DNA from 2 places in the Arthrobacter sp. 10T425 genome. Region 2 is predicted to be linked to the other one. Evidence: riboswitches for the same ligand, from Rfam matches in the RefSeq annotation. Region 2 holds a riboswitch; the other holds the start of a gene.
The links. A riboswitch is a leader RNA that binds a small molecule or an ion and turns the genes downstream of it on or off. The one in region 2 is predicted to bind glycine.
Positions count from the first base shown of each region.

Region 1: it holds a riboswitch for glycine, as region 2 does, so the genes downstream of both, gcvP (aminomethyl-transferring glycine dehydrogenase) here and gcvP (aminomethyl-transferring glycine dehydrogenase) in region 2, are expected to answer to the same signal.

Region 1 covers NZ_JBFTGZ010000006.1:72,957-80,110, forward strand. Annotated here, with positions in the region: gene flgN (flagellar export chaperone FlgN) at 1-9, opposite strand, end outside; gene AC1DDH_RS09140 (sigma-70 family RNA polymerase sigma factor) at 253-1,071, shown strand; gene AC1DDH_RS09145 (Dps family protein) at 1,238-1,717, shown strand; gene AC1DDH_RS09150 (MFS transporter) at 1,853-3,439, opposite strand; gene AC1DDH_RS09155 (TetR/AcrR family transcriptional regulator) at 3,507-4,046, shown strand; glycine riboswitch at 4,315-4,413, shown strand; glycine riboswitch at 4,415-4,529, shown strand; gene gcvP (aminomethyl-transferring glycine dehydrogenase) at 4,569-7,154, shown strand, end outside.
Region 2 covers NZ_JBFTGZ010000024.1:28,389-35,542, forward strand. Annotated here, with positions in the region: gene AC1DDH_RS19915 (AAA family ATPase) at 1-4, opposite strand, end outside; gene AC1DDH_RS19920 (AAA family ATPase) at 968-1,936, shown strand; gene AC1DDH_RS19925 (HNH endonuclease) at 1,936-2,565, shown strand; gene AC1DDH_RS19930 (hypothetical protein) at 3,041-3,517, opposite strand; partial or broken gene AC1DDH_RS19935 (short-chain dehydrogenase) at 3,582-3,746, shown strand; gene AC1DDH_RS19940 (hypothetical protein) at 3,881-4,648, opposite strand; glycine riboswitch at 5,144-5,241, shown strand; glycine riboswitch at 5,243-5,350, shown strand; gene gcvP (aminomethyl-transferring glycine dehydrogenase) at 5,403-7,154, shown strand, end outside.

The DNA of each region.
Region 1 (7,154 bases), on a different contig from region 2:
TGCGCTCATGTGCCCCATTCTCTTTCCGCCCCGTGAATCACAGCTTCGGGGCGGTCACCGCATTTTTCGCACAGCTTTTCCCTGAGGGTACACGCAGATCTTGGAACAGGTGATAGGTTTCCTCCATGGGTGCTGCGCCCTACTTGCGAACGCTGACTCCAATGGGGGGAGCACCGGTCGGTTTTGGGTGCGGCTCTCGGCGTTTTAAGGGTCGAGGACCCTTCGGATCCGGTCTCATGGGGGGACACAGTATTGAATCGCGTGGAACGCAACGAGATGGTCACGCAGCACCTTCCGCTGGTGGGGTATCTCGTCTCAGATTTGTGCTCGAAGGCGTCACACCTTTCTCGCGATGACTTGGCGTCAGCCGGCGCTATTGCCTTGATTACCTCGGCCGATTCGTTCGATCCAGGCCTCGGGGTGCCGTTCGGCGCTTTCGCGCGCCGGCGTATCCTTGGCGCCTTCGCAGACGAGATGCGGGCCAGCGACTGGGCCACCCGATCCGCCCGCCGCCGGATCAAGGAAACCATGTCCGTGCAGGAAACCCTGGCGTCCGCCCTGGGCCGCACCCCCACAGTGGACGAGATCGCCTCTGCCCTGGGCGTCCAGCAGAGCGTTGTGGAGGCCGCGCTCGCGGATGCCTCGCGCACATTGACGCCCCTCGACGAGGCCGTGGTGGACACCCTGGCCGCCGAAACCCTCACCCCGGAACACTCCGTGCTCGCGGACGAACGGCTCCAGTACCTTCGGGCCGCCGTGAAATCCCTTCCGGAACGGATGCGCTACGTGGTGGAGGAGATCTATTTCGGAGACCGCACGGTCAAAGACCTGGCCGCGGAACTCGGATCCACGCACGCAGCGGTGTCCCAGCAGCGTTCGGAAGCCATCCGGCTCATGCGCGACGGCCTGAGCGCCCACTACGCCGACGACCCCGAGCAGCCGTTCCAGCCCCAGTCCAGGATTACCCCGAGGCGGCGCAACGACTACCTCACCCAGCTGTCCGAATCCACCTCCGGCGGCATCACACGGGCCGTGTTCCCGCGTGGGCCCATCCTCAACGAGGCCGTCTAAACCGCCCCCAAAACGGTTAGTAAGCCGACTTAGTAAGCTGACCGAGAAATTCCTCCCAGAAGCATCGCGGCCCGGCGCCGCGCTGCGGTAGCGTCGGAAGCATCGGCCGGGGTGCCAGCAATGGCATGCGCGGCCCGCACGGCACCGGTTCTATCGAGGAGGATTCATGAAAGCATCACCAACATTGACGACCAACCTGCAGGCAGTACTGGTGGACCTGATCGAACTCCACGTTCAGGGCAAGCAGGCACACTGGAACATCGTCGGGACCAACTTCAGGGACCTTCACCTCCAGCTGGATGAAATCATCGACGCCGCCCGGGGATTCGCGGATGACCTTGCCGAGCGCATGCGTGCCCTCCACGCCCTCCCGGACGGCCGAAGCTCCACGGTTTCCAAGTCCACCGCACTGGCCGAGTTCCCGAAGGGCCTGATCAACACGAAGGACGCCATCGAGCGGATTGTCGCCGCGCTTGAGGCGGCCGTCGGCACCATGCGCAAGGTCCATGACGAAGTGGACGAGGAAGATCCCACCACCGCGGATCTGCTGCACGAGTTCATCGCCAAGTTTGAGCAGTACGCCTGGATGGTGAATGCCGAGACCATGCGGGCCACCGCCAGCGTGACCACCCCGGACAGCAAGTAGGGACCGGCTCCCACCAGCCCCCAAGAAACAGCAGCGTCCGGCGCCGGGAGGATACCCGGCGCCGGACGCTGCTGTTTAAGTGCTGGAACCCCTTGACGCTGACGACGGCGTGACGCTGACGGCGGCCGCTGAGCCCTATTGGGCCTTCGGCACCGACCGCAGGACGACGGCGGCCAGGACGCAGGCCCCGGACATCAGGACCAGTGCAATGGACGCAGTGACGTGCACGCCCGAGTCGAAGGCGGTGCGCGCGGCCGCCGTCACCGCCTCGGCCAGGGGCGCCGGAAGCATCCGGGCCAGATCCACAGCGCCGGCCAGGGTTTCACCGGCCTGGCTGGTGGCCGCCGCCGGGGCGAGTTCGGACACGCCCGCGGGAAGCCGGAGGTTGCCCTGGTAGGAGGCCGTCAGGATTGAGCCGAGAATCGCCGTACCCAGCAGGGACCCCACTTCGTAGCCCGTCTCAGAGATAGCGGCGGCTGCCCCTGCCTTGTCGGCGGGCGCCGCACCCAGGATCAGGTCATTGGAGATCGTCTCCGCGGCCCCCACCCCCAGGCAGAGCACCAGCAGGGCGGCAAGGAGCAGCGACGGGCCCTGGCTGTGGTCGCCGAATGCCACCACGAAATAGCCCGCCGCGCTCAGCAGCAGGCCGCCGGCCACCACAAAGCCGGGCCGCACCTTGCGCACCAGCGGGACCACGAGCAGCCCCGCTACAACCGTGGCGATGAGGGCCGGGACCATGGCGACGCCGGAGGCCGAGGGAGACTGGCCCTCCAGCAGCTGCAGGTGCTGGGCCAGGAAGAGAATGAAGCCGTTGAAGGAGAACAGTGCCAGGACGTTGGCCACAATGGCCGTACTGAAGATCCGGTTGCCAAACAGGCTGACGTCGAGCATCGGCGCGGTGCTGTGGTCTGTCCTGTGGATACGGGCAAGCGCGCGTTGCCGCCGGATGAACACATAGCCCATGAGCAGGCTGGTTCCGATGCTCGCGAAGGCCTCGGGAGCCGGCCCGTGGCTGGCAAGGGCTTTGATCCCGTAGACCACCGGCACCATGACCAGCAGGGACAGGGCAATGCTGGGCACGTCCACCCGGCCCGGCTTCGGATCGCGGGATTCCGGGATCAGGGCCGGCCCGAGCAGCAGCAGCGGCAGGATGATCGGCACGGCGACCAGCAGGACGGCGCCCCACCAGAAGTGTTCCACCAGCCAGCCGCCGACAATCGGGCCGAGGGCGGCGCCGCCGGAGAAGCCGGCGGCCCAGATCGCCACCGCCAGCCTGCGCCGGTTGGGCTGCGGAAAGATGTTCCGGATCAGCGACAGCGTGGATGGCATCAGCATGGCGCCGAACAGGCCAAGCCCGGCGCGGCCGGCGATCAGCCATTCCGCACTCGGCGCGAACGCCGTCACGGCGGACACCGCGGCAAAGCCTGCGCTGCCCACGAACAGCAGCCGGCGCCGGCCGATCCTGTCGCCCAGGGAACCCATCGCGACCAGGAGTCCGGCCAGGACCAGGGGGTAGGCGTCGACGATCCAGAGCAGTTCGACGCCGGAGGCGGTCAGGCTGCTGGCGATGGCCGGCAGGGCGAACGTGAGCGCGGTGTTGTCCACGGCCACGAGCAGGACGGGGAACATCAGCAGGGCCAGCGCCACCCAGTCACGCCACGGTGCCCGGGGCCCGGTGGCCGCAGGAGTGCTGGTGGCTACGGTGATCGATGAAATGCTCATAAGGATAACTGTACCGTCTGGACGGTACAGTTAAGAAATGCGCGCGCGGACAGGCATGATGGGAGGCATGCCCAGGAAACCCGTCGCCCGCGAGGCCGTCCTCGATGCCTTCGAATCCCTGCTCATCGAAGTCGGTGAACGCGCCGCGACGCTGGACGCCGTCGCGCGCCGGGCCGGCGTCTCCAAGGGCGGCCTGCTCTACCATTTTCCGACGAAAGAGGCCATGATCGCGGTCCTGCTGGAACGGCTGGACCGGCTCCTGGCTGCCGATGTTGCGGCCATGGCGGCAGCCCCGGAAGGGGCGGCGGCGTACTTCATCAAGTCCTCGGTGTGGGCGGACACGCCCATGGACCGGGTCTTCGTGGCGGCCACGCGGCTCGCCGAGGTGGCGCACGGGGAAACGCTCCGCCGCTTCGCCGCCGGCCAGGCGAGCTGGCTGGAACTGCTGGCGGCCGACGTCGGGCCCGCCATGGCGAAGGCCGTCCTGTGCATGGGGGACGGGCTGTACTTCAACGCCATGCTGGCGCGGGGTCCCGGCGGGCCGCCGCCGGAAGTCGAGGCGGACGTCCAGAGCCTCCTGGCCGCCGTCGAGCGCCTGCGCGGCTGAAGCCCACACCCACCCCCTCCGACCCCCTACTCCCCGCCGACCCCCTACTCCCCGCCGAATTCGCCGGAAGCGTTCGAGTACGCCGGAAAGTTGCGGCGACTCCGGGCGTTTCCGGCGAGTTCGCGCCGCCGGATTCGCCACCGGGTGGCTCGTGGCCCGTAACCTGGGTCCGCCGCCGGGAGGGAGTTTGCGGACGCGCGCCCGGCATAGGACAATGAGAGCTGTGACTGTAGTCACCCCCGATTGAACACCTAATTAAATACGCCTTTGATCTGCGGCGGGAGAGTCCTGCAAGTAGGTACAAGCAGGCGCCGTAGGAGCAAACCCTCCCCAGGAATCTCTCAGGCCCATGTACCGCCGCGGCAAGGCATCTCTGGAAAGTAGCAGGCGTGTCCCGGACATGCTGTGCTCACCGACGGTGCAAGCGGAGCCCTGAAACGCGGGCTGCGCGGAAACTCTCAGGTCCAATACAGAGCGGGGAGGAACCCGAATCAATGTGGCGTACCCTGCGCCGCCTGAGTTATGGAGTTCCTTGTGACTGTTACCCCAGCCTCCACGTCCTTCGTTGACCGGCATATCGGCGCGCGCCGCCAGGCCGACGTCGACGCCATGCTGAAGGCTGTCGGCTACGACACCGTCGACGCCCTGGTGGACACCGCCGTTCCGAAGGACATCCGCCAGGACGCCGACCTCGCGCTCGCCGCGGCCCTGAGCGAGGTCGAAGTCCTCGCCGAGCTGCGCAAGCTGGCGTCGAAGAACAAGACCGCCGTGCAGATGATCGGGCAGGGCTACTACGACACGCTCACCCCGCCGGTGATCCGCCGCAACATCCTCGAAGCCCCGGCCTGGTACACCGCGTACACGCCCTACCAGCCGGAGATCTCCCAGGGCCGGCTGGAGGCGCTGCTGAACTTCCAGACCATGGTCCAGGACCTGGTCGGCCTGCCGATCGCCAACGCCTCCCTGCTGGATGAAGCCACCGCCGTGGCCGAGGCCGTGTTGATGATGCGCCGCGCGAATAAGAACAAGACGGCGCACGACGGCAAGACCGTCCTCGACGCCGACTGCCTGCCGCAGACCATCGCGATCGTCAAGGGCCGCGCCGAGGCCCTCGGCTTCGAGGTCGAGGTCGCCGACCTCTCCAAGGGCCTGCCCGACGGCGTCATCAACGGCGTCGTTCTGCAGCAGCCGGGCGTCTCCGGCCGCGTGTTCGACCACACCGCCGTGATCGCCGACGCCAAGGAACGGGGCGCCCTCGTCACCGTCGCGGCAGATCTCCTCTCCCTGACCCTGATCACGTCTCCGGGCGAGCAGGGCGCTGACATCGCCGTCGGATCCGCCCAGCGCTTCGGCGTGCCGCTGTTCTTCGGCGGCCCGCACGCTGCCTACATGGCCGTCCAGAAGGGGCTCGAGCGCTCCATGCCCGGCCGCCTCGTGGGTGTCTCCAAGGACAACGCCGGCGTTCCCGCCTACCGCCTGGCCCTGCAGACCCGCGAGCAGCATATCCGCCGCGAGAAAGCCACGTCCAACATCTGCACGGCCCAGGCCCTGCTGGCCATCGTGGCTTCCTTCTACGCCGTCTACCACGGCCCGGACGGGCTGAAGGCAATCGCCCAGTCGGTCCACGTCCACGCCAAGACCATCGCCGCCTCCCTGAAGGCCGCCGGCCTGGACGTGCTGCACACCTCCTTCTTCGACACCATCACCGTCTCCGTGCCGGGCCGGGCAGCTGAGATCATCGCGGCAGCCGACGCCAAGGGCGTCAACCTGCGCGCCATCGACGCCGACACCGTCGGCATCTCCGCCGACGAGGCCACGACGGTTGCCGTCGTCGCCGACGTCATTGCCGCGTTCGGCGCGTCCGTGACTGCCGCGGCTGCAGGCACGGACACTGCGTTCGGCCTGGACCCCGCCGTCGAGCGCACCTCCGACTACCTGCAGCACCCGGTGTTCAACACGCACCGCTCCGAAACCCAGCTGCTGCGCTACATCCGCAAGCTCTCGGACCGCGACCTGGCCCTGGACCGGACCATGATCCCGCTGGGGTCGTGCACCATGAAGCTGAACGCCACCGCCGAGATGGAGGCCATCTCCTGGCCGGAATTCGCCTCCATCCACCCGTTCGCCCCGGAATCCCAGACCGCCGGCTGGCGTGAACTGATCGAGGACCTCGAAGGCCAGCTGACCGAGATCACCGGCTACGACCAGGTCTCGATCCAGCCCAACGCCGGTTCCCAGGGCGAGCTCGCCGGGCTGCTGGCGATCCGCGGCTACCACCTCTCCCGCGGCGATGCCCAGCGCAATATCTGCCTGATCCCGGCCTCCGCCCACGGCACGAACGCGGCCTCGGCCGTGTTGGCCGGCATGAAGGTCGTGGTCGTGGCCACGGCTTCGGACGGCACGATCGACCACGCGGACCTGACCGCCAAGATCGAGCTGCACAAGGATGCGCTGTCCTGCATCATGATCACCTACCCGTCCACGCACGGGGTGTACGACGCCGATGTCCGCGAGGTCTGCGACGCGGTCCACGCCGCCGGCGGCCAGGTCTACATCGACGGCGCCAACCTCAACGCCCTGGTCGGGCTGGCCCAGCCCGGCATGTTCGGCGGCGACGTCTCGCACCTGAACCTGCACAAGACCTTCTGCATCCCGCACGGCGGCGGCGGCCCGGGCGTCGGCCCGGTCGCAGCCAAGGCGCACCTCGCCCCCTTCATGCCCGGCAACGCGGCTGATCCCGCCAACGGCGCCGACGGAACCCCGATCTCCGCCTCCCGCTACGGCTCGGCCGGCGTGCTGCCGATCTCCTGGGCCTACGTGAAGCTGATGGGCGGCCGCGGCCTCACCGAGGCGACCAAGTCCGCGCTGCTCGCGGCGAACTACATCGCGGCCCGCCTCAACGACTCCTTCCCGGTGCTCTACACCGGCGAGGGCGGCCTGGTGGCGCACGAGTGCATCCTGGACCTGCGCGAACTCACGGCCAAGACCGGCGTGACCGCCGAGGACGTGGCCAAGCGCCTGATCGACTACGGCTTCCACGCCCCCACCCTGGCGTTCCCGGTGGCCGGCACCCTGATGGTGGAGCCCACCGAATCCGAGGACCTGGGC
Region 2 (7,154 bases):
TCATTTGCTCTTATCTCCCCAATTTCGCTTCTCACCTATAACCTATCCTGCGCGAGCTATGGGCTCATCCCTAGGTTGGCTCCGATCGCTGAGAGCACAAGTTCTGTTAACGTCGGAGAGTGCAATATGTATGGATGACCGTAGCGGCAGGTTCTTAAGCTGGACGATTTCGGCTGCGTGCCGCAACCAGCCGCATGCGGGGATGGAACCGCTGCATTCGCGTACGCAACCGACTGAGTCGACAATCCAACAAGAGGGACTTAAAGTAGCCGTGATATCTTCTTGAAACCGGCGCGGCCCTGCCATGGCAAATGATGAGGAACCATTGGACGGAACCGCGGTGGGCTAGGGCCGCTTCAGACGAGCCTCTGGGTGAGGTTTCACTTTTGCCCTACGCTTTGAGTCGAGGAGTGGCCCACGGCTACGATGCTGAACAGGAGACTCGCAAGAATATCTGGGAGCACAGCAAAGTATGGTCGATTCATTTCGATTGAATAGCGTTACCTATGACGGACTCGAAGGGCAAGAAGTTTGCATCGACACCGTCGGCGAGACGTCCCGTGAGGGGACTTGGACGACGGCCATCACCGGAAAAAATGGAGTCGGCAAGTCTCGGCTCCTGGCGCAAATTGCCACAGTCTTTGACGCGATCGGCTCAAATAAGCCGCGAAGCGGGGCGGCAATCAGTGTCAGCTACTCGATGGGCCCACTGGAGTGTAACGTTTCCCTCTCCAAGGGCCGAGTTGAATCAACTATCGGCGGACTTCAGGTCGAGCCGACATTCTTGCCGGGCCCGAGGGCCGTTGCTGCTGTCACAACTAGCGCCTTTGATAAGTTCCCTCTTCCCTCCGCTAGGTTCCCGGTGGATAGTGCGCCCTATGCCGCGCCCCTTTATCGATACTTGGGGCTGAAAGATCCACGTGGTCGCATCTCGGCAAGTGCCGGGGTTCAGAGGGCGCTAGGGGAAATGTTCGCAGCTGTAGAAATGGACGAGCCTCGACGAAGCCGTATCGCCAATGTATTCAGTGATCTTTCATATGAGCCTCGCATTGAAGTGGCCTATAGATGGACCGGTCGCGGATTGGCTTTTTTGAGGGCGACCGCCGATGGTCGTGAAAAGTCGTATGAATCGTCCGTCGAATCTAAGATTCCTAACGACATCGCCTGGAGCCAGGGCTACATCGAAGACCCAGATATCCGACGCGGCGTATCGAGGGCGTCGGAACTACTTCGTAATTGGGATGCGAGACGCGAGCTGGTATTGATTGCCGACTTCGAGCACCACAAGTTTGCCCACGGAGAGCATCTTATGGCGGCCCAGCTACTAAAACGCTCGGGAATGATCGAGATGAAGAGCGTGACATTGATCCGGGCCGATTCCGGATCCCGCCTCGACCTTAACGATGCTAGCTCGGGTGAGCTCTCTCTGGTGACTGCTGTCCTCGGAATCGCTTCGGCCATAGATGACAAGAGTCTCGTGTTGATCGACGAACCTGAGATCAGCCTCCACCCGGACTGGCAAGGCGGATACTTGGACCTGCTCCGCCGGGCCTTTGAGAGGTACAAGGGAAGCCACTTCATTGTTGCCACGCATTCCCCGCTAATTGTCTCCGGTATCGACGCGAGCCACAGCAACGTGCTCTCGCTGGAGGGTAACCCTAACGATCGGGATACGAAGAATTTGTCAGGCAAGTCGGCGGACGAGGTCTTGATAGGAGCGTTCAATGTTGCCGGAAGAAACAATCTCTACCTGAAGCAGTCCCTCGTTCGGGCGCTACGCATGGCAGCCGACAGAAAATTCAATACCCCCGAGTTCGTCGAGTTGATGGGGCTGCTGAAGCAGGCCACGAGAGCGAGCGGCGTCAACGATGGCGTCCGCGAAGTTGTCGGTGACCTTGAGCGGACCGTAGAGAGAGCTCAGGTGGCCGGCCAGTGATGATTCCACCGTTCGTCTACAGCGTCGGAGAGCAGCTCATTGTCGATGCCTTCGAAGCATTGGTGGTCAAACACGGCGATTATTGGTACGACCCCACATTTACGCAACCAAAATCAAATATAAAGAAGCACTACAAGACGATGCAGGGCTACTCTTGTTGCTACTGCCGACAAATTAACCACGTCGCGCATGGCAGGGCATGGGACACAGAGCATATCGTTCCAAGAACCTCTCATGCCGAGTTTATGTTCACGCCTTTAAATCTCGCTGCGGCATGTCCGGATTGCAATGGAAAAAAATCAGACACTCAGACGCTCGTGGATGTCGTCCAAACAGCTTATCCGACTGCTGGTAAAGATTTCCATATCGTTCACCCGCATTTTGATGAGTATAGTGATCACATAAAATCCGGAAACTTCACATATGTACCGCTTTCAGCCAAGGGCAGTTGGACGATCGATAAATGTGGACTCACGCGATTCGCAGGACGGAAGTTTGGGTGGCCCGAGACTCCGACGGATACGCGATTCGAGGAGTCCGTAGACCGCCTACAATCAGGAGATCTAGCGGCAGTGCCAGCCATCGCATTTGAGCTCAATTCGGAAATGATGAGTGAGGGTGCCTCTTAGGCTTCTCTGCCCTGGTCTCCAGCTACTTAATCCGAATTGAACGGGCCCCCGATTACGCACGCAAAGGAACGCGCCAACCGACGTCAGCGGGGTGGTCGACATAGCGAAACTCTTCCACTCGGGTCCCCATCCAGCGCCCGAGTGGGTCGGTAGCATGTGACGTGTCGAGGACAACCTGCCGGGATGAGATGGTTTCCGTTGCCGCAATGCAGGCGCTGACGCTGGCTGCTGGCGAGGTGTTCGCCACGATGGTTTTCGCCGAATTAGATGGTCCCACTTCGTTGGGGACGAACATGCCTCAGAGAAACTCTGCAGACGCTGGGGGCGCTGACCCCGGCCCCGCAATATCTGACAATTACTTTAATTGGAATCGGGCATATGTCTCATCTCGGCCAGCCCGCTTCTAATGTCCCGATCACCGAAGCGATATGCCCATAGGGGAGTCATCGATGCCGGCAGGCTGGACCACCCGCATTTACTCTTCGACAGCCCTGCCCGTTGACACTCCGCTCAGGGTGTCCATGTAATCCAGCGTTTTGGGACTGACATGCCGCACGGCCCCAAGAGCCTCGCGGAAAGCAGCTCTGTTTTCTTGGTCACCAAGCGCTCCTCGGAGTTCCACTACCGTCTCGATGCCCTGACTCTCGAACACGCGCGTCATGTCCTCTACCTGGGCGAGGCGGCCAGGGGACGGCCAGCTGATAACTTCGGAAAGTGTCCCGGCATCGAGGCGCCGCCGGAATCCACTGGTCGTGGCGGCATCCGGCCAGGCCGTGACCAGAGCGACAACGCGCGGCCTGACGGTCGAGTGGTAGTTCTGTCGCCGCTGCAGGGACGCATCGACAATGATGGCGCCGATGTGGTCCCAACCTCGGCTGACTTCGGTCGAGTCGTCTGCCCCGGGAGAGTCCATTGGCGCCGAGAGGTTGGCAGCATCATTATCGATAGTCATAAGTGAATACTTCCATGTCGCGTACTGCGTCGGCCCGGAGACGCTCCTTAACTAGAGTTGGGGGTCCCAGCTCGCGGCCGAACGCCTCGGCCCGCTGATGCAGGCCACCGTCCCCACCCCCGCCACCGCGGCGCAGCTCGCCGCGTCCATCACGTTCCTGCTCAGCGACGACGGCACCAACATCAACGGCGCCATCCTCGCCTCCGACGGCGGCTGGTCCGCCCTGTAGGGGAGCGGCATCAAACACATACGGACGACGGCGGGAAGTCCCGTCGTCGTCCGCTGGATTTGGATCAAATCCGTCATGGCACCATTGGATCCGCCGGTGCAATCACGTCCACGCATCGCGGGTAAGCCCGGATTTTACGCGGACGGGAAGATGGGCACGTCCGGCCGCCGGCGAGCGGCAATGGATTTGGCCCCCAGCCCCGCCAACGCGATGACCAGAGCCAGCAAGATTTTGGGAGCTGCTCCGCCCTCGGGTCCAAGTGTTGCCGCCAAGATTTGCCGACTCATTAACAGCATCTCCTGCAGGTCGCCAGCCAGGATACGGGTCCCCAGGACGTAGTTGACCGAGATGAACAGGGCGGGAACCAACCACAACAGCGCAAGGTTCACGGCCCACACCGCGGTCCGCCGCGCAGGACGAAGGCCGCACCATGCCAGGGCGCAACCAACGAGGATGGCGGGAATCCAGTGAGCGATTGACGGCACTGCGACGGGGACGTTGATGTGCCCAACGAAGCCGACAACCCACTCCACCGTCCACGAAGCGAACGGCACCGCCACGAGTCCGGCGCCCAATGCCGCCAGGCTCCGGGTCCTTGAACAGAGCAGCAGGTGCGCCACGAGGGCAGCAGCGAGGGATGCGGTCACGCCCGCGAGCAGCCCGGCGAAGTACAGGCTCGCCATTGTTCCGCCCGCCAAGCCGCCGTCGAGCACTGTGAAGGACTGGACGGCAGCCGTGAACTGGACCACAAGAACGCCGGCTGCCGCGCACCACGTCACCAGTCGCCGTCGGGCGGGGGACCAGATGCGCACCGCGAGTCCGGCCGCTGCACCTCCTACGGTGAGGAGGGCTACGATCGTGGTGAGTTCGTACTGGCTCAGCGGCAGTAACGACACAGGCATCTGGTCTGGAACGACCTCTGGGCCCCACAAGTTCTGCAACGGGAGCTGTGCGCCGGATACCAGCCAAGGGCCCAAGCCGAGCAATCCTGCGAGGATCCCGATCAGCCACCCCCAAGCGGCATCCCCGGCGGGAGTCCTGCTTGGTGGTCTGCTGGGAGCTGCCTGTTCCATCGCTTGATCCGGAAGGCTCACGGAGGCTCCTTGCGTATGAGCGCTCTGGGAGGGACGCGCATGAAAATGTAAAGTATCCCGTTCAGAATAATGCACCGAATGGACTAACCCCCTGGGTCCGATCCACGAGGTGGACGACGACCTCTGGGACCGCGTGTTCCGGATCAACGACACGGCCCTCATGCGCCTCACCCACGCAAGCGGACGACGGCGAAGAGCTCCCGCCGTCGTCCGCGGGACAGCGACTCAATTGAAATAAATTTTGCATCCTGCCCGGGAACCGGATAAATTGTGAGCTGTGTCACCGACCAGTGGCACAGCTTATGATCTGCGGCGGGAGAGTCCTGCCGGTACGTTCAGCAGGCGCCGTAGGAGCAAATCCTCCCCAGGAATCTCTCAGGCCCACGTACCGCCGCGGCAAGGCAACTCTGGAAAGCAGTCCGGGCAACCGGGCTCACCGACGGTGCAAGTGGCGCGCTGCTATCAGCAGGGCAAAACGGAAACTCTCAGGTCCAATACAGAGCGGGGAGGAACCCGAATCATCGTGGCGTCTTGATGCCACCTGAATTATGGAGTTCCTCTCATGACGGTTCAATCGTCCCCGTCCACCTTCGCAGACCGCCACATCGGCGCCCGCCGCCAGGCCGACATCGACACCATGCTCAAGGCCGTCGGCTACGACAGCGTTGATGGCCTCGTTGACAACGCGGTCCCCGATTCCATCCGCCAGGAAAAGCCCCTCACCCTGGACAGCGCCCTCAGCGAAGTCCAGGTGCTGGCCGAACTGCGCAAGCTCGCCTACAAGAACAAGACGGCCGTGCAGATGATCGGCCAGGGCTACTACGACACCGTCACCCCGCCGGTGATCCGCCGCAACATCCTCGAAGCCCCCGCCTGGTACACCGCCTACACCCCGTACCAGCCGGAAATCTCCCAGGGACGCCTCGAGGCGCTGCTGAACTTCCAGACCATGGTCCAGGACCTCACCGCGCTCCCGGTCGCCAATGCGTCCCTCCTGGACGAGGCCACCGCGGTTGCCGAGGCCGTGCTTCTCATGCGCCGCGCCAACAAAAACAAGTCCGCTGCCGGGGCCAAGACCGTCCTCGACGCCGACTGCCTCCCGCAGACCATTGCCATCGTCAGGGGCCGAGCGGAGGCGCTGGGCTTCGAGGTGCAGGTCGCTGACCTCTCCGCCGGTCTGCCCGACGGCGACATCAACGGTCTCGTCCTCCAGCAGCCGGGCGTCTCCGGCCGGGTGTGGGACCAGTCCGGCGTGATCGCGGAGGCCAAAGAACGCGGCGCACTGGTCACCGTGGCGGCGGATCTGCTTGCCCTGACCCTGATCACCCCTCCGGGCGAGCAGGGGGCGGACATCGCCGTCGGCTCCACCCAGCGCCTGGGCGTGCCGCTGTTCTTCGGCGGCCCGCACGCCGCGTACATGGCGGTGCGCGAGGGCATGGAACGCACGCTCCCCGGCCGCATCGTCGGCGTCTCCAAGGACAACGCCGGTGTCCCGGCCTACCGCCTGGCCCTGCAGACCCGCGAGCAGCACATCCGCCGTGAGAAGGCCACGTCCAACATCTGCACCGCGCAGGCACTGCTGGCCATCGTGTCCTCGTTCTACGCCGTCTACCACGGCCCGGACGGGCTGAAGGCGATCGCCGAGACCGTCCACAACAACACCCGCGCCCTCGCCGCCACGCTGAAGATCGCCGGCCGGGAACTGGCGAGCGAGTCCTTCTTCGACACCCTCACGGTCCGCGTCCCCGGCAAGGCCGCCAAGGTCATCGCCGCCGCCGAGGCCCGTGGCATCAACCTGCGGCTCATCGACGCGGACACAGTTGGCGTGTCCGTCGATGAAACCACGACGCCGGAGGTCCTCTCCGCGGTCGTCGTCGCCTTTGGCGCCGGTCCGGTGGTGGAGGCCACGGGCTTCGAGCTGCCCGGGAGGGTGCTGCGCACTTCCGACTTCCTGCAGCATCCGGTCTTCAACACGCACCGCTCCGAAACCCAGCTGCTGCGCTACATCCGCAAGCTCTCGGACCGCGACCTCGCCCTGGACCGCACCATGATCCCGCTGGGCTCCTGCACCATGAAGCTGAACGCCACGGCCGAGATGGAAGCGATCTCCTGGCCGGAGTTCGCCTCCATCCACCCTTTCGCGCCGGACTCCCAGACCGAGGGCTGGCGGGAACTCGTCAGCGGCCTCGAAGCTGACCTCGCCGAAATCACGGGATACGACCAGGTCTCGATCCAGCCGAACGCCGGCTCCCAGGGTGAGCTGGCGGGCCTGCTGGCCATTCGCGGCTACCACCTCTCCCGCGGGGACGCCCAG